Regions from separate parts of the Thioalkalivibrio sp. ALE21 genome, predicted to be linked through region 3. Evidence: predicted binding sites of a transcription regulator. Region 3 holds the regulator's gene; each other region holds the start of a gene.
What was found. Region 3 encodes sigma-54, which starts transcription at its own class of promoters, with help from an activator protein. Its sites were predicted from a motif close to TGGCANGNTNCNTGCTT; they were not measured.
Positions count from the first base shown of each region.

Region 1: D893_RS03705 (TonB-dependent copper receptor) is a predicted target of sigma-54. The motif match lies at 1,858-1,874, and genes of this name have one in related genera.
Region 2: flgA (flagellar basal body P-ring formation chaperone FlgA) is a predicted target of sigma-54. The motif match lies at 3,683-3,699, and genes of this name have one in related genera.

Region 1 covers NZ_QKMA01000003.1:102,415-108,680, reverse strand. Annotated here, with positions in the region: gene D893_RS03715 (DUF945 family protein) at 1-620, shown strand, start outside; gene D893_RS03710 (sigma-54-dependent Fis family transcriptional regulator) at 624-1,592, opposite strand; gene D893_RS03705 (TonB-dependent copper receptor) at 1,925-3,910, shown strand; gene D893_RS03700 (copper chaperone PCu(A)C) at 3,929-4,477, shown strand; gene D893_RS03695 (FHA domain-containing protein) at 4,554-5,096, shown strand; gene D893_RS03690 (serine/threonine-protein kinase) at 5,100-6,266, shown strand, end outside.
Region 2 covers NZ_QKMA01000015.1:14,174-20,439, reverse strand. Annotated here, with positions in the region: gene D893_RS11085 (flagellar hook assembly protein FlgD) at 1-596, opposite strand, end outside; gene flgC (flagellar basal body rod protein FlgC) at 607-1,029, opposite strand; gene flgB (flagellar basal body rod protein FlgB) at 1,051-1,461, opposite strand; gene D893_RS11070 (protein-glutamate O-methyltransferase CheR) at 1,649-2,464, opposite strand; gene D893_RS11065 (chemotaxis protein) at 2,660-3,589, opposite strand; gene flgA (flagellar basal body P-ring formation chaperone FlgA) at 3,812-4,480, shown strand; gene flgM (flagellar biosynthesis anti-sigma factor FlgM) at 4,573-4,890, shown strand; gene D893_RS11050 (flagellar protein FlgN) at 4,895-5,377, shown strand; gene D893_RS11045 (flagellar brake protein) at 5,457-6,173, shown strand.
Region 3 covers NZ_QKMA01000004.1:57,694-63,959, reverse strand. Annotated here, with positions in the region: gene D893_RS05045 (PTS sugar transporter subunit IIA) at 1-143, opposite strand, end outside; gene rapZ (RNase adapter RapZ) at 148-1,035, opposite strand; gene hprK (HPr(Ser) kinase/phosphatase) at 1,041-2,081, opposite strand; gene D893_RS05030 (PTS sugar transporter subunit IIA) at 2,084-2,548, opposite strand; gene raiA (ribosome-associated translation inhibitor RaiA) at 2,553-2,891, opposite strand; gene D893_RS05020 (RNA polymerase factor sigma-54) at 2,895-4,418, opposite strand; gene lptB (LPS export ABC transporter ATP-binding protein) at 4,503-5,243, opposite strand; gene lptA (lipopolysaccharide transport periplasmic protein LptA) at 5,240-5,782, opposite strand; gene lptC (LPS export ABC transporter periplasmic protein LptC) at 5,779-6,266, opposite strand, start outside.

The DNA of each region.
Region 1 (6,266 bases), on a different contig from region 3:
GTTCGCGCAGTGACCTGAGTCTGGAGCTGGGCGAGACCCGGGCGGAAGGCCTGACCGGTCTGCAGCAGTTCCACGCCGAGCTGCATCTGGACCTCGATGCCGCCTCCGTCCGCGAGGCCGGGCGTCTGGGCCGCGAAGTCGAAGCCGGCCTGCATGCGCTGGAGGATGTGGACGCCCTGTATCAGCAGTGGCTGATGGATACCGCCTCGCACGGCGCCGCCCTGGAGCTGCGGGAACTGCGGGTGGTGGACGCCCGGGGCGATGCCCTGGACGGCAGCCTGACGCTGCGGGCCGGCGAGATCCCGCCAGCCGCCTGGCAGGGCCCGGGATTGCTGGAGTATCTGTCGGGTTCGTTGCAGGCGGGCGTGGACCGGGGGCTCATCCGTACCTCGGTGCGCGAGGACATGGCCCTGCGTGAGCCGCATCGGCCGGCGGCGGAGGTGGAGCGCGAGGCCGAGGAGATCGTGGCCATGCTGATGCAGGGCGCGCGCGAGTTCCCGCTGTTCACGGTGGAGGATGACCGGGTCCGGCTGGACGTCGAGGTCGCCGAGGGCATGATCGTGGTCGATGGCGAGCCGATGATGGCGGTCACCGACCTGATGATGCTGCTGCAGGGATAGCGATCAGGCGATCTGGTATTTCTTCATCCGGTAGAGCAGGGTGTCGCGGGTCAGCCCCAGCAGGCGGGCGGCCCGCGACCGGTTGCCCGCGGTCTGTTCCAGGGCCTGGCGGATCAGGTCCATCTCCAGGCGCTCCAGGCTGAGCCCTCCCGGCGGGATCACGAACGGCCCGCCGGCCTGGTCGTGCGGGGTCTGCAGCCAGGCATCGGGCAGATCGCCCGGGTTGATCTCGGCACCGCTCATGAAGATTACGCAGCGCTCGACCAGGTTCTTCAGCTCGCGCACGTTGCCGGGCCAGGGCCACTGGCCGAGCCAGCGCAGCAGTGCGGGCGTGAACCGCGGCGGTTCCACGCCGTGGTGTTCCGCCAGTGTGACGCGAAAGTGTTCGGCCAGGCGGCGCACGTCTCCCTGGCGGCTGCGCAGTGGCGGCATCTCCAGCGGCACCACCTGCAGGCGATAGTACAGGTCGGCGCGGAAACGCCCGTCGGCCACGCGCTGCTGCAGATCCTGGTGGGTCGCGGCGATCACGCGAACGTCGATCTGTTCCGCCTCGGCCGCGCCCAGCGGCTGGCATTCCCCGTTTTCCAGAAAGCGCAGCAGCTTGGCCTGGGCCCCGGCCGGGAGTTCGGCGATCTCGTCGAGCAGCAGCGTGCCGCCATGTGCCTGGCGCACCAGCCCCGGTTGATGGTCGTTCGCGCCGGTGAAGGCCCCGCGGCGGTGGCCGAACAGTTCGGATTCGACCAGCTCTTCGGGCAGGGCCGCGCAGTTCACCGTGATCAGCGGTCCGTCCGGGCGCCGACTGCGGGCATGGATGTGGCGCGCCAGGTGTTCCTTGCCGGTTCCGCTCTCGCCCAGCACCAGTACCGTGGCATCGGTGGCCGCTACCATGCTGGCCTGACGCAGCACGGCCTGCAGCTCGGGCGAGCTCCCAACGAAATGTTCGGCGGTATTTTCGGCTGATTCGACCAACATCTCCTCCCGGCCGCCAGGCGCTTGCGGCATGACTGCATAGCCTGCCCCAGAGTCCGTGCCCGGGCAAGGGACTCCGTACGCGTCCGGTTCGCAACTGCGGCGTTTCACCCCTCCGCTGTGGCAAATCCCGCACCGGTCCCGGGGGCTGCCGTGTGTGCGTGGCGGTTCCGGCCACCTCCGGTGGTGCTCCCAATGGTGCTTCGGGCGCCGCAGTCCGCCATTCCGGTTTCCCGATCCTTGTTGGTGCCCGTACCTGGCCCCTACCTGGCCCGGTGCTTGCTGGCGAGTCGGTCGCACGACACCAATGACAAGAACAAGGACGGAGAGAAATCATGAAGCATTTGCATGGATTCCGGTGCCGCTGGATCCCCCTGGCGATCGCCGGTGCCGCGGCCGCGCCCGTGGCGGCCGCAGGGCCTTCTGCGCCGCAGGCCGGGGATCCGGCGCGGCTGGCCCCGGTGGTGGTAACGGTTCCCGCCATGGAGGGGCCCGGGCGGGTCAGTACCGATCCGCGCCAGCCCCGGCTTCCGTTGCCGGCGCATGATGGCGGGGCGTATCTGGCCTCCATCCCCGGATTCGTGACCAGCCGCAAGGGCGGTACCAGTGGCGATCCGGCCCTGCGAGGCCTGGGAGGCTCGCGACTGTCGCTGCTGCTGGACGACGATCCGGTGCTGGGCGGCTGCGGCGGGCGCATGGACCCGCCCACGGCGTATGCCTATCCGCAGGCCTTTGACCGCATCGAGGTGAGCAAGGGTCCGCAGAGCGTGCGGCACGGTGCCGTGTCGGGCGGTACGGTGCGTTTCGAGCGGGACGCGCCGGTGTTCACGGAGGCCGGGGAGGTCACCGGATTCGCGGGCCTGACCGTCGGGCGTTTCGATCGCACCGACCTGGTGGCGGACGTGGCGACCGGGTCCTCAGCGGGCTATCTGCGTGCCATCGGCACCTTCTCGGATCAGGACGATTACCGCGACGGCGATGGCAACGAGGTCCACTCGCGGTATTCCCGCTGGAGTGGCACCGGGATCGCCGGCTGGCGCCCTGACGAGCAGACCCTCATTGAGTTCACGTATGACCGTTCCGACGCCGAGGCCGCTTACGACGACCGTGGCATGGACGGCGTGCGCTTCGACCGCACCGGCTACAGCCTTGCGCTTACCCGCGATGATCTCGCGCCCTGGTTCGAGACCCTGGAGGCGCGGGTCTTCCGCAACGAGATCGACCATGTCATGGACAACTACACCCTGCGGGAGCCTCCGGGCATGCCCATGGTCAGCTACCCCGAACGCATCACCGAAGGGGCGCGGGTGGCCGGGGATTTCCGGCTGCCGCGGGACATGGCCCTGCACGCCGGGTTCGATTACAGCCGCAACCGCCACAGCGGGAACCGCCTGATGGGGCCGGACGCCTTCGGGTGGCGCGATGTCGCCCGCGAGGATACCGCGCGATTCCGCGACGCAGGGGTGTTCGGCGAACTCGAGATCCCGCTGGATGCGCGGCGCCGCGTGGTGAGCGGCCTGCGGGTTGACCGGACCCGGGCCGAGGCGCAGCGCGACGGCTTTGGTGGCGCCAGCGACGGCGACCGCGAGCGCGCGACCGCCACCAGCGGTTTCCTGCGCTATGAACAGGAGCAGGCGCAGCGGCCGCTGGCCTGGCACGTCGGTGTCGGGCGTTCGGAGCGTGCGGCGGATTTCTGGGAGCGCCGGCGGGTGTTCGATCTGGATACCGAGGTCCTGACCCAGCTGGATGCGGGCATTGCCTGGAGCGGGCCGCGCCTGCGTGCCTCGCTGTCCGGTTTCTACGGCGAGTTCGATGACTACATCCTGGTGGCGCAGCCCGGGGATCGCACGCGCAACGTGGGCGCCCGGACCTGGGGCTTCGAAGCGGACGGCGCCTGGGAGATGACGTCGGCGTGGACCTTGAACGCGAGTGCCGCCTGGGTGCGTTCGGAGAACACCACGGACGACGTGCCCCTGGCGCAGACCCCGCCGGCGGAGGCGACGCTGGGCGCGGAGTATGCGTCCGGGATGCATTTCGGCGGGTTGCAGGTGCGCGGCGTGATGCGTCAGGACCGCATCCACGAGGATCACGGTACGATCTACAGCCTGGACACCGGAGAGACCTCGGGCTTTGCCACCGTCGCGCTGTACGGCGGGGTGGAGCTGTTCGGGAACTCGCAGCTGACCGTGGGCGTGGACAACCTGTTCGATCGCACCTACAGCGAGCATATCCAGCGCGGCAGTGCCGAACTGGGAGCGGCCACCCGGCCGGTCAACGAACCCGGGCGGACCGTCTGGGCCCAGTGGAACGTGGAATTCTGAGAGAGGGAGACATAAGCAATGACCAACATCTCGCAATATCAACGCCCCGGGCGGCTGGCCCTGGCCGGTGCCGTATTCCTGGCACTGGCTGCCACCGGCGTGACGGCCGGAGAACATGCGCATGGCGCGGACGAGACTTTCGCCTGCGACTGTCCGGAGGGCCTGGAAATCGTGTCCGAGCCCTGGGTGCGCATGATGCCGCCGGGCATGGGCTCGACCGCGGCGTATCTGACTCTTGCCAACCATACCGACGAGGACGTCGAGCTGGTCCGGGGCGAATCGCCGGTCGCCGGGGTCACCGAGCTGCACGACCACGTGCAGGATGACGCGGGCGTGATGCGCATGCGCGAGGTCGAGGCCATCACCATCCCGGCCGGCGGGAAGACCGCGCTGGAGCCGGGTGGCCTGCACGTGATGCTGATCGATCTGCATGAACCGCTGGAGCGGGATCAGCGTGTGTCGGTCACCCTGGAGACGGCCGAGGGCGAAACCGCGCGCTTCGACGCCACGGTGCGCGATGGTGGCGGGGCGCGCCATGGCCACGGGTCCGGCCACCACGGGCACTGAGGATTGATCCAGATCGTTGTGACCCTCCGGGGGGTGCGGGCATACTCCATCCCGTATGTCCATTCACGGGGGGAGCATGAACGAGCATTCCGAGGGACGGGGCGAGGGCCGCGACCGTAACGGCCCGCAGGGCACCATGCTGTTTCAGCGCGGCGAACTGCCCGAGGCCCCGCCGGAGCCCGCCGGCACCGAGGTCGAGGAGAGTGACCTGCCGGTGCTGGTGGGGGTCGCCGAGCCGTTCAAGCAGCAACGCCTGCTCATGCGCCCCGGCCGCCATTCGCTGGGGCGTCAGTCCGACAACGACATCGTCCTGCAGGAGCCGAGCGTGTCTTCCCAGCACGCCTGGGTCATCAACGAGGACGGCGAATGCCGGGTGATGAACCTGCTCTCCACCAATGGCACCTGGGTCAATGGCGAGCGGGTGCACGAGGCCACGCTCAGGGAGGGCGACCGCGTGCGCTTCGGCGGGGCCGAATTCGTGTTTCATCACCGGGATCATGCCGGGGCGGGTCTGCCTCTGGCCGGCCGCCGTCCGCGCTGGCGGGTCTGGCTGGCGGGCGGTGCCGCGGTGCTGGTGCTGGCGGTGCTGGTGCGGATCGGGCTGGAGGTCCTGGCCTGATCCATGCGCCGCTTCGGCCGGTATGAAGTTGGCGAGGAGCTGGGCCGCGGCGCGATGGCGACGGTCCATCAGGGGTATGACCCGCAGATCCGTCGGACCCTGGCCATCAAGATCCTGCATGACGACTACGCCTGCGATCCGGAATACCGCCAGCGCTTCCTGACCGAGGCCCGTGCCGCGGGTACCCTGACCCACCCGGGTATTGTCACGGTCTTCGACGTGGGCGAAGCCGAGGGCCGGCCGTTCATCGCCATGGAGCTGGTGGAGGGGCAGACGCTGGATGCCTACGCCGAACAGTTCCGTCCGCTGCTGCTGCGCAATTTTCTCAAGGTGGCGCAGCAGCTGGCCGAGGCGCTGGACTATGCTCACCGCCATGGCGTGATCCACCGGGACATCAAGCCGGAAAACATCCTCGTCACCAGTGCCACGGTCAACATCAAGGTGATGGATTTCGGCATTGCCGAGACCCTGTTCGATCCGGAGTGGCACGCGGATGACTATGCTGCATCGGCCGGCACGCCGCACTACATGGCCCCGGAACTGATCCGCGGTGGGGATGCCGACGGCCGCAGCGATCTCTGGTCGATGGGGGTGGTGCTCTACGAATTGATGACCGGGCACCGACCGTTCCTGGACGGTGACACCGGACGGGTCCTGCGGCGCGTGCTGGAAGAGCCGGTACCGGAACCACGCCCCATCATCCGCGACTGCCCCGAGGACCTGGTCGCGGTGGTGCGGCGGCTGCTGGAACACGATCCCTCCCGGCGTTATCAGTCGGCCGCGGAGCTGCTGGTGGATCTGCAGCGCATCGACGAGGAGCGCGCCGAGCGCGAGCGGGTCGGGGCCGGACGGCGGATCGTGCCCCTGCGCCTGCGCTGGACCGCCGTGATGGGGGCTCTGGTCGCGGTCACGCTGGCGGTGGGTGCCTTTCTGGTGCAGCAGAAACAGAACGAGGTGATGACCGACCTCGCTTTCGATTACGGTTCCACGCTCGCGGGCACCATCGCGGTGGAGAGCGCCGAGGACCTGCTGCTGGAGGATTCCATCGCGATGCAGGCGCGCCTGCGCGACATGCAGGCCAATCGCGAGATCGAACTGCTGTCCGTCAGCGACCGGCACGGACGTATCGTCGCCAGCTCCGACCCGGACGCGCCGGGCGAGCCGCGCAAC
Region 2 (6,266 bases), on a different contig from region 3:
ACGCGCTGGTTGAGAAAGGTCTCCAGCGATTCGGTGCTCTCCCCGCTGCGCGCGGTCGCCCGTACCTCGTAGACCCCGGCCGGCGCGCGCTGTCCGTTGTCGGTCAGGCCATCCCACTGGAAGTCCTGCAGCCCGGCGCCCATCGCGCCGAGATTCATGCTGCGCACGCGTTCACCAGCTCCGTTCATGATCTCGACCTCCACCGACTCGGCCGAGGCCCCCAGCTCGAACGCGCCGCTCATGCCGCCCTCGGGATCCAGCTGGCCGAACTCCACCGGCACCAGCACGTCCTTGCCAACGAGATTGGCGCCCTGCACCGCCTGGTTCTGGCCCATCGACTGGGCGAAGCCCTCGAACGACTCGTTCAGCTCCTGGATTCCGGTGACGCTGGAGAATTGCGCCATCTGCGCGATGAAGTCCCCGTTTTCCATCGGCTCGAACGGGTCCTGGTTCTGCAGCTGGGTCGTCATCAGCTTGAGGAAGTCCTCCTGTCCCAGTTCTTCGCTCGGCCCCTCCGCCTCCTGGCGGTCGCGCTGGGCCTGGCGGTCGGTGCGAATGCCCGCCCCTTCAAGCATGTCGGGAGTCAGTCCGGTCATCTGCGTTCTCCTAGCCCTGTCCGCCCATCTGCAGCGTGCGCTGCATCAGCTGGCGGGTGGTGTCCATGACTTCGACGTTGGCTTCGTAATTGCGCGAGGCCGACATCATGTTGGCCATCTCCTCCACCACGCTGACTGCGGGCCGGAAGATGTAGCCTTCTTCGTTCGCCTTCGGATGGTTCGGCTCGTAGTGCATGTGCGGCTCGGCATCCGATTCCTCGATGCCCGCCACCTGCACTGGTGTCGCCGTCCCGTCGCGGTTGGCCTGGTCCATCACCGCCTGAAACAGGACATGCTTTCCGCGATAGGCCTCCTCGGCACTGCCAGCCGCCGTATTGGCGTTGGCCAGATTCGAGGACACCGTATTCAGCCGCGCCGACTGCGCCGTCAGCGCCGAGGCCGAGGTATTGAAAAGGTTGAACAGATCACTCACGGCGGTGGCCTCCCGTCAGGTTCAGCGATTGCCCCGGAAGGCATCGCGAATGCCGGAAACCCGGCGGTTAAGAAATTCGAGACTGCTCTGGTACTTGACCGAGTTCTCGGCGAACGCCGCCCGCTCCATCTGCGGATCCACGGTGTTGCCGTCCAGAGATGGCTGTGAAGGAATGCGGTATTTGAGCTCGGCCCCGGTGCCCGCGGCGGCCGTCCCTGGATCCTGATGACCTGCCCGGGTCTGGCTCATCGCCAGCTGCCCGCCACCGCCCCCGTCGGCCGCCTCCAGCTGGCTGCGAAAATCCAGATCGCGCGCCTTGTAGCCGGGGGTGTCGGCATTGGCGATATTCGAGCTCAGAACCTCCATGCGCTGCGAACGCAGGTTCACCGACTCCGGCAGAATCCCGAGTGCCTTGTCCAGCGATATGCTCATCCCGTTCCGTCCGGCCCGCACATGGCGGGCATCCGTTGCCTGACCACGACGATGCAATCGCCGTGCCATTGGCTGCCGGCAAAAGGGAAAAGGATTGGGAGGGATGCCGGCGCGCGGCCGGCCGCGCGGCGAATCGCCGCGCTGGGAAACGAGCACCGGGCCCGTTGCAGGCCCGGCGTGGAGGGGTTCAGCCCTTCAGCCGCAGGACCGAGCCGTACTCGGTGCGCACGGTTTCGTAGGCCTTGCTGTAGGGCCCGACCGTCTCGGAAGCGCCAAGAAACAGATAGCCACCGGGGTTGAGCTGCTTCGCTATACCGTCAAGGACCTGACGCTTGGTCTCGGCCGAGAAATAGATCAGGACGTTGCGGCAGAACACGATGTCAAACTTGCCCAGCGCCGCGTAGCTGTCGACCAGGTTGAGTTTCTGAAACCGGCAGCGGCGCTGCACTTCGGGGATGATCTTGTGCCCCTCGGGCACGGTCTGGAAAAACCGGGACCGCCGCGACTCGCTGAGCCCGCGCACGATGCTCAGACCGTCATAGACTCCCTTGCGGGCATCTTCCAGCACGCCCTCGGACAGGTCCGTCCCGAGAATGCTGACGGGCACCACCCGGCGCGGGCGCGACGCCTCCCATTCCGAGACCACCATCGAGATGCTGTAGGGCTCCTGGCCACTGGAACACCCGGCCGACCAGACCTTGATCGACGACCGAGTGGACGCCAGCTCCGGGAGGATCACGTGGCGCAGGATCTCGAACGGAAAACCGTCGCGAAACCAGGAGGTTTCGTTGGTGGTCATCGCGTCGATGACGCGCGTGCGCAGCTTCGGGCTGGGGGCCTTGCGCAGCGCGTGCAGCAGCTCCGGCACGTCCTTGTAGCCGAATTCATCCAGCAGGCGGGACAGCCGGCTGGACACCAGGTACTGGCGGCTGTCCCCCAGCACCAGGCCACAGCACTCGGAGAGAAAGCGCGCGAATTCTTCGTAGTCACGGGAATCGATCACGCACACATCTCCGCCTTGACGCGTGCCGGGCCCGTCCGCCGTCCGCTGGTTGTTCGGTTCGATGATTCCATGCCGCCACAGTATAGGGCTTCGAGGCGGCCTTGCGGGAGTCCGCAGCCTGCAAAGGGGCGGCAAGCGCCGGCCACCCGCCCCGGCCGGGCCGGCAACCCCTCGCCCCCGGCAACCACCGACATCTCAGGCGGTCTTGTTGATCTGTTCCAGGACCGCACTGGCCAGTTCGTCCGGGTTGAACTTGGAGAGGAACGCATCCGCACCGGCCCGACGCACCATGTCGGTATTGAATTCGCCGCTGAGCGAGGAATGCAGCAGCACCCGCAGCGGTCGCAGCCGCTCGTTCTCGCGGATCTTTGCCGTCAGGGTGTAACCGTCCATGCGCGGCATTTCGATATCCGAGATCACCAGCTCGACCGTGTCGTGGATCGGGCCCTCTGCGGCTTTCTCCTCCAGGTAATCCAGGGCTTCACGCCCGTCCTTGCACAGCACGTAGGGCCACTCGAGCCCCTGGATGGCGCTTTCGATCTGGCGGCGGGCCACCACCGAATCGTCGGCGATGACGATTTCCCGACGCTCGGGTGTCTGCTCGGCCACCGCGGAACGCACGCTTTCCGACACCTCGGTGGGCAGCGGATTGACCAGCGACAGCACGCGCTCCACGTCGATGATCTCCACCAGCTTGTTGTCGAGTTCGGTGACCGCCACCAGAAACGACTCGCGCCCGGTGCCGCGCGGGGGCGACTTCACCTGGTCCCAGTTGACGTTCACGATCCGATCCACCGCCGATACCATGAAGCCCTGCACCGAGCGGTTGAACTCCGTGATCACAACCTTCTGCTGCCCGTCCGCCCCGGCCCGGGTCGACTGCATGCCCATCGCCCGCGCCAGATCGATGATCGGCACGGTCTTGTCCCGCAGGGTCGTGACACCCCGCACCACCCCGGCGGAGCCGGGAATCTGGCGCAACTGCGGCAGCGGAATCACCTCGCGCACCTTGAACACGTTGATCCCGAAGGTCTGCGTGCCGCCCAGATAGAACAGCAGAAGCTCCATCCGGTTCTGCCCGACCATCTGCGTGCGCTGGTTCACGTCGTCAATAAACTGACTCACGGTTCTCGCCCCCTGGGTTGTTCTCCCTGCTAACGGCCGCGCCGGCGGGAGCTTGAACCACGCATCGGGCGTGCAGGACAGGCCCGGATACCATGGCACGGAATCTGCATGCATCCCGCTACGAAGACACAGGGTCAACGGTGACCGGACATGCACCTTCTCAAGTTACAGGCTTTGCTCCCGTACCGCAGCCCGGGCCGCAGCGGGGGTGCGCTTCTCCTGATGCTCGCGCTCCTCGCCCCGGGCGCGCAAGCGGAGATCGAGCCGGTGCAGAACATCCGTGACAGCGCGGAACGGTTCCTGCACCAGCAGCTGGGGGAGCACAACGGTGACGATGTGGAGGTGCAACTCGGTCATGTCGACGAGCGCCTGCGCCTCAAGCGCTGCGACGAGCCCCTGGAGGCCTCGCTGCCGCCCGGCGGACGCCCGAGAGGCAATACCGCGGTCAACATCCGCTGCCCCGGGCCGGTGACCTGGTCGGTGTACGTTCCGGCCGCCGTGGAACGCCACGCCGAGGTGGTGGTGGCCCGACGCAACCTGTCGCGCCAGCAGACCCTGGGACCGGGCGATCTGCGCATGGAACGCATCGAGACGTCGCGCCAGGCCACCCATTATTTCGAGGACGCATCCGAGGTCGTCGGTCTGCAGACCCGCCGCGCGATCCGCCAGGGCCAGGTCATCGGCCAGCAGCACGTCAACGAACGCCAGGTGATCCAGCGCGGCCAGCGCGTTACCATCCTCGCCAGCAGCGGCAGTGTCACTATCCGCATGCAGGGCGAAGCCCTGGAGGACGCCACGGCCGGCGACTGGATCCGCGTGCGCAACACGTCCTCGGGACGCGAGATCGAGGGCGAGGTCCAGCCATCGGGCACGGTCCGCGTCGCCCTGTAGTAAAATGTGACGGAAATCCCGCAACTGACCCTACAGTTTCGGGCATTCCGGCCGATACACGCGGTAGACCAGTAAAACGACAGGACAAAGTCATGGATATCAAAGGCCCCAACATCAACGGCCTGCGCCCCGACAGCCAGAACGGCGGAGTCCGCGGCCGTGACGACGACGCCCGCACCGGCGGCAACGGGGTGGATCGCGCCGGCAATGGCGATGCCGCCAATGGCGACGCCGTCACCCTGACCGGTGCCGCCCAGGCCATGAACGGCAGCGGCGAAGCCAGCGAGGCCGCACCGTTCAACGAGGCGAAGGTGGCCGAGATCCGCGAGGCGATCGCTCAGGGGAACTACCCGATCGACAACGAAGAACTGGCCGATCGCATGATGGAAATCGAAGGCCTGCTGCGGTGATCCGGTGGTGACCGACGAAACCGGAATTCGTCCTTCCCTGGAGGAATCCATCCGTCTCGGACAACGGCTGGAGGATATCCTGCTGGAGGAAACCCGGGCCATTGAGTCACGCGAACCGGATCGGCTGCAGGCCGCGGTCCAGCGCAAGCAGGAACTGCTGCAGGCACTGGAAACCGAAACCCGCAAACAGCAGCAATGGATCGAAGCCCGCGGTGCCGAGTTCACCCCGGAAGGGGTAGCACGGCTGTTCGCGCGTCTGGAGGGAGGGGAGCACCTCAACGACCGCTGGCAGGCGCTGCGGGCGACGATCGAACGCTGCAACGAACTCAACCAGGGCAACGCCCGGCTGATCGAACGCAACCAGCGCCGGGTGCAGATGTCCATGCAGATCCTGCGTGGCGAAGACAACGGACCGGCCACGACCTACGACCCCTACGGCAAGGCCCGTCACCGCCGTACCACCGGCCAGACCATCACCCGCGCCTAGCCCGAACGGGACCGAACAGGCGTGAACTCCGTCACAGGGTGTATGATGCGCGAACCCACTTCGGACGCGACGTGCCCTCATGGATGACAACGATTATACCGTCGACACCCCGGAACGCATCGGCCAGATCCTGCGCGACCTGGACCATGGCCTGACCCTGGTCAGTATCCGCCTGGAAGAAAGCGGCCCGCTGCACACCTCGGCGCTGATCCGTCTGGATGCCGACGCGCGGCGTCTCTACCTCGACCAGCTGCAACCTCCCTCCCTGCACCAGCGGATCCGACCCGGCCAGCCCCTGCGCGTATTCGCGACCCTGCGCGGGGTGGCCGTGCGGTTTACAACCGAGGTCCGCCAGATCGTGAGCGAATCGCCGGGGGATCTCTACGAATGTCCGTATCCCGCCGAACTGCAATACCTGCAGCGTCGGGAAACCTTCCGCGTTCATATCCCCCTGAGCAATCGCCCGACCCTGCAGATCCAGGGCGAGATGCACGAAGAACCGATCGAGGGATCGGTGGTGGACCTTTCGGCCGAAGGGATGTGCGTGGAACTGCCGAATGAAGTGCTGCAGGACATCCCCTATGGAAGCCGACTGGAGTTCACCAATTTGATGCTCCCGGACGTGCAGGAAAGGGTCTCCGGCGCGGCCAGGCTGGCCAACTCGCGCCCTTCCACTCGCAAAGGCCACTCGTATGCCGGCTGCGCGATCATCGAGATGTCGGCCCGCCTGGAACGTGCCATCAACGTCGCCCTGCTGTTCTATCAGCGTGAGGAACGCCGCCGCGCGATGAACTGACTGACCCCGGCTTGCGTGCCCACAAAAAAGGCCCGCACGAGCATCACTTGCCGTGCGGGCCTTTTGCGTTCTGGCGGAGAGTGAGTCCGCCGA
Region 3 (6,266 bases):
GCCTGAATATCGTCCGGATCGTCGCTTTGCGACATCGCCATGGACTCGCAGTCCTCGGGCAGGTCTCCCAGCATGCTCTGCGCGGTCTGCAGGAGTGTGTCGCCCAGGTTTTGATGCGTGATCAGGATCAGACCGACGCCCATGGAACTACTCCGTTTCAGGGGAGAGAGAATCGAGCTCGCGATGACGGGTGCTAACAGTAACATGTTCCCGCTCGCGCCACGCAGCCGCCAGCCGTTCCACCAGGTAGACCGAGCGGTGGCGCCCGCCGGTGCAGCCGATGGAGACCGTGGCATAGCTGCGATGGTCCGCCACCAGCCGCGGGATCCAGGTGTCGAGGAAGCCGTGGATGGATTCGAACATCGCCCCGACCTCGCCATGGCTGTCGAGGAAACCCGCCACCGCCGGATCCAGCCCGGTCAGCGGCGCCAGTTCACGCTCGTAGTGGGGGTTGGGCAGACAGCGCACGTCGAACACGAAATCGGAATCCAGCGGCGAGCCGTGCTTGAAGCCGAAGGACTGGAACAGCAGGGACAGGCCGGCGGTCTCGCGGCTGCCGACCCGGCCCCGCAACGTGCGCGCGAGGTCATGCATCGACAGCCGGCTGGTGTCCACGGTCAGGTCGGCCTCCACCGCCACGTGCCCCAGCCAGGTCCGTTCCATGCCGATCGCTTCCACCAGCGGGATGCCGTCGCGAGCCAGCGGATGCCGCCTGCGGGTCAGGTGGTAGCGGCGCAGCAGGACCTCGTCGGAGGCATTGAGGAACAGCACCTCGACCTCCAGGCCCGATCCGCGCAGCTCGCCCAGCAGCTTGCCGAAGCCGCTGAGGGCGTCGAGGCCCGAACGGACGTCCACGCCCACGGCCAGGTGGCGGTCACCGCCGGTGTCGTAATGGCCGCTGCGGACCTTCTCCACCAGTTCCGGCAGCATCGGCAGCGGAAGGTTGTCGACGCAGAAGTAGCCGGCGTCCTCCAGGGTATGCAGGGCGACGGTCTTGCCGGAACCCGACAGACCACTGACCAGCAGCAGACGCATGTCGGTCAGCCCTCGGGATCGGGGTTGGGGACCGTGGTGCTGGGCCCGCCGATGTGGAAGATGGACTCCTCCTGCTGATCCTCGCCCATCTGGCGCCGCTGGCGGGCGCGCAGGTCGTCCCCGGCGATGTAGCCCTGCATGTGCAGCAGGTGATTGCGGACCGCGGCCTCGATCATGACCGCGATGTTGCGCCCCGGCGCCACCGGCAGGCTGATCAGCGGGATGCGCAGGCCGAGGATCTCGCTTTCGCCGCGACGCCCGTTCAGACGATCGTCCGGCACCGGCGAGGGCTCGTTGTGGTCGCGCAGATCGATGATCAGGCGCAGATATTTGCCGCCCTTGATCGCCGAGTCGCCGTACATCGCGCGGATGTTGAGCACGCCCAGGCCGCGCACCTCGAGCAGGTCCTGGAGCAGGGCGGGGCAGTGTCCGCGCACGATATCGGGGGCAATGCGCGCGAATTCGGGGGCATCATCGGCGATCAGCCGATGGCCCCGCGAGATCAGTTCCAGCGCTACCTCGCTCTTGCCGACGCTCGACGCCCCCGAGATCAGCACGCCGATCCCGAGGATCTCCATGAACACCCCGTGGCGCACCTCGAAATGAGCGAGGCGCTGCTGCAGGAAATAGCGGAGCAGGGCGATGACTTCGTGCGAGGAGGTGCGAGTGCACAGTATCACTGGTAGAGGGTCGTCACCAGCGTGGGGCATGCGCGGGAACGGGCAGGTGTCCTCGGCGAAAATCACCATGGTGGTGCCGGTGCGGGCCATCTCCAGCACAAGGTGGTCACGCTGTTCGTCGGACAGGCCGGCGATGTAGCGGGCCTCGTAGTCGCCGATGACCTGGATGCGGTTGGGGCGGATCAGGTTGAGATGGCCGGCCAGCGGCAGGTCGCCATCGCCGACTCCCAGGAGTTCGCGGTCGCCCGCGGCCTCCTCCCCGTGGACGTAGCGCAGGTCCAGACGGCTCCCCATCGCCCGCGTGAGCGCGGCGATGGTGATGTTGCTCGCGGTGCCGTCGCCTGCCGCCTCCGCCCGGTCGGCCATGGTCAGGTGTCTCCCAGGGCCCGGGTGAGGGCCTGCTGGACCCCCGCGCTGTCCGCGGCGCGCCGGATGCCGGCGAGGGTGTCCGGCTGCGACAGGCCGCGTGCGAGCTGGGCCAGCAGGTCCAGGTGTTCGCTGGTGGCCTCTTCCGGCACCAGCAGGGCGATCAGGATGTCCACCGGTTCGTGGTCCATGGCCTCGAAATCCACGCCCTGATCCAGACGCAGGACCGCGATGCGGGGCGTATCCAGCTCGGCCAGACGGCCGTGCGGAATCGCCACGCCATGGCCGAGCCCGGTGGAGCCCAGTTTTTCGCGGGCCGACATGGCTTCGAACGCGGCGCTGGCCGCCAGCCCGTCCGCGGCCCCGTCCACCAGCAGATCGGCGAGGGTTTCCAGCGCTCGTTTCTTGCTGGAGCAGTCGGCTTCCAGTCCGATGCGCTCCGGGGTGATGAGCTCGGCCGGGTTCATCGGTTTACGGGGTCTGTTCGCGGTTGCGCTGGTGGCCTTCGGCGCGATGATGGTCCTTGACCTTCTCCTTGTGCTTGATCAGCTGGCGGTCGACCTTGTCGATCAGGCCGTCGATGGCGGCGTACATGTCGTCGTGGCTGGCCTCGGCGTGGATGTGGTTGCCGGTGACCTGCAGATTCGCTTCCGCCTTGTTGTGCAGCTTCTGCGTCTTCTCGTGGGTCAGCACCACGTGCACGTCGATCACCTTGTCGAAGTGGCGTTCCAGCTTCTCGAATTTCTCGTTGACGTAGTCGCGCAGGGCGTCGGTGATTTCGACGTGGTGTCCGGTGAGGTTGATCTGCATGGGTCAGGCTCCTTTCGGTTTGCTTCCGGTCGGCATGGCGGCCATCTGGCGGCGTTCGCTGGAGGATGGCAGGTTCATGCCCTCCCGGTATTTGGCCACGGTACGTCGGGCCACGTTGATGCCCCGATCCGCCAGGATCTGGGCGAGGCGGGAATCGCTGAGCGGTTTGCCCGGCGTTTCCTCTTCGATGAGTTCGCGGATCATGGCACGAATCGCGGTCGCGGAGCATTCCCCGCCGTCGCTGGTGCCCACGTGACTGGAGAAGAAATACTTGAATTCGAACACTCCGCGGGGGGTGTGCATGTATTTCTGCGTGGTCACCCGCGAGATCGTGGACTCGTGCATCTCCAGGGCTTCGGCGATGTCGCGCAGGATCAGCGGCTGCATCGCCACCTCGCCGTGTTCCAGGAACCCCTGCTGGCGTTCGACGATCGCTCGCGCTACGCGCAGGAGGGTGTCGTTGCGGCTGTGCAGGCTCTTGATGAACCACCGCGCCTCCTGCAGCTGGTCGCGCATGAATGCGCTGTCGCGGGCATCGGAGACCTGGCGGACCATGCCGGCGTAGAGGTCGTTGACGCGAATGCGCGGGGCGATCTCGGGATTCAGGTCGACCTGCCAGCCCTGGTCGGTATGACGCACGTAGACATCCGGGACCACGTATTCCGGCGGCGTCTCGCTGATCTGGGCGCCGGGACGCGGGTTGAGCGTACGGATCAGGTCCAGGGCCGCGGCCAGCTCGTCGGCATCGCGCACGCCGCTCTGGCGCTGCAGTGCCTTGTAGTCACGCCGGGCAAGGGCGTCCATGCCGTGTTCCAGGACCGCGCGCGCGGCTTCGCGCGAGGGCGCGTCCGGCGCCAGCTCGCCCAGCTGGACCTCCAGGCACTCGCGCAGATCCAGCGACCCGACCCCGAGGGGGTCGCAGTGCTGCAGCCAGTGGCGCACTGCCTCCACCTCGTCGGTGCCGACCGGGGTGTCCTCGCCCTGACTGATGGTGTCGGCCAGGGTCTCGACGTCCCCCTCGAGGTAACCGTCGCCGTTGATGGTGTCGATCAGGGCGGCGCCGATGCGCTGGTCACGCGGGGTCAGGTGCGACAGATGCAGCTGCCACAGCAGGTGGTCCTGCAGGCCACCGCCATCGTCGTCCGAGGTGTTTTCCAGGGGATCGCGGTCGTCCAGTCCGCGCGGGCTGGCGCTGGCGTCGTAGATGTCTTCCCAGCGGGTGTCGGTCACCAGTTCGTCGGGGATGACATCCTCCGAACCGCCGGCGTCCACCGTTTCGCCGGTGCCGGCGGCGGCATCGCTGGCGGTCTCGTTCTCGCCCTCGGTGCCGGGGTCCGGGGTTTCTTCGCCATCGGCGCCGAGTTCGTCGTCCTCGGCCTGTTCCAGCATGGGGTTGCTTTCCAGCGCCTGCTGGATCTCGGCCTGGAGCTCCAGCGTCGAGAGCTGCAACAGCCGGATGGCCTGCTGCAGCTGCGGCGTCATGGTCAGCGTCTGACCGAGCTGCAGGTTCAGCCCGGGCTTCAGCATGAGTTGGGAGAGGCGTTGTTCACCATAAGTGAATAGTAATCCCTTGTTGTGGCCTTGTGCACCGGCCGGATGTGGCGATCGGTGTCACAGGCGGAAATTTTCGCCGAGGTAGACCTCGCGCACGCGGGCATCGTCCAGCAGTTCCTCCGGCGTTCCCGCGCTCAGAAGGTGCCCCTCGCTGAGGATGTAGGCGCGGTGGCAGATGCCCAGGGTCTCGCGCACGTTGTGGTCCGAGATTAGTACGCCGATGCCGCGTTCGGCCAGGTGGCGGATCACTTCCTGGATCTCGCTGACCGAGATCGGGTCGACCCCGGCGAAGGGTTCGTCCAGGCAGATAAACCGCGGATCACCGGCCAGCGCACGGGCGATCTCGGCGCGCCGCCGTTCGCCTCCGGACAACGCGATGCCGGGGCTGTGGCGCACGGTTTCGAGCTGGAATTCCTCGATCAGGGCATCGCCAATGCGGCGGCGCTCGTGGCGGTCCAGTCCGGGCCGCAGTTCCAGCACTGCCTGCAGGTTGTCCTGGACCGACAGGCGGCGGAAGATCGAGGCCTCCTGCGGGAGATAGCCCAGCCCGGCGCGGGCGCGTTCGTGGATGGGGGCCTGCGTGATGTCGCGCCCGCCCAGGGTGATGCGCCCGGTATTGGGCCGGATCAGGCCGACCAGACTGTAGAAACAGGTGGTCTTGCCGGCCCCGTTGGGTCCCAGCAGGCCGACCACCTCGCCGGGCACCAGGTCCACGTCCATTGCGTCCAGCACGGTACGCTGGCCATAGCGCTTGCTCAGCTCGCGGGCGACCAGATGGCCGTCGGCCGCGGGCCTCATGGATCGTCCTCGCGTGGCTGCAGGCGGATGTGCACGCGCTCGTCGTCGGTGTCGCCGCGTTCCGCGCGGATCACGTCGCGCTCGAGGTCATAGGTGATGCGCTGCCCGCGGGCATCCTCGGCGGCGGTGATGACGCGCGCCCGTTCGGTCAGGATCACGCGTTCCTCGTCGAGGAAATAGTCGATGCGCAGCCCTTCGGCGATGCGCATCTCGCCGGTCTCGGGATCGGGCGACTCCAGGCGTGCGGGCTCGCCGTGGGCCTCGATCTCGTAGGGGCGGCGCTCGCGCATGTGCACGATCACGCGGTCTGCTTCCAGCGTGGCATCGCCGCGCACCACGATTACGTCGCCGGTGTAGGTGCCGGTGCCCGCGCGTTCGTCCATCTCGGCGTGGTCCGCGGTGATCTCCACCGGCAGGGCATCCTCGCGGCCGGTCGCCGGCGGGGCTGCCAGGATCAGTGCGAGTACGCCCGCCACGGCAAGCAGCGGGGCCGGTCGGCGGATGCCCGCGCGGCGATGTTCGGTTGTGGCCGGGTTCATTCCGGGCGGTCCTCCTGCGGCAGGTCGCTGTACAGCGTGTAGACCTCGGCGAGCAGTTCAATGGTATCCGCTTGCGGGTCGGCGCGCAGGCCGGTACCCCGCTGGAACAGTCCCGGCTGTTCCAGAGTGCTCGACGCCGACGAGGTCGTCAGCCGGGTGTCCAGCGCCACGCGCACGTCGCGCGACTCGATCACCGTGCGCACGCGCTCGTTGCGTTCGGGGCGCACGCCGCGGGTGTGGCCGAAGGTATGCAGCAGTTCGCGATCGGGCTGATGCGCCGCGCGCGGGGCCCGCCAGGTCCAGTTCAGGCCCCGTTGGTCCAGCAGATCCAGCTCCGGGTCATCGATGAACTGGACCGCATCCCGGTCGTATTCGCGCAGCCGCGACCCCTGCAGGCGGTGGGTGGGCCGCCCGTCCTCGCCAGTGACATGCGCGGTAAACCCCTCGATCTGCAGCGTGGGTTCGGCGTCGGCCGCGGGTTCGG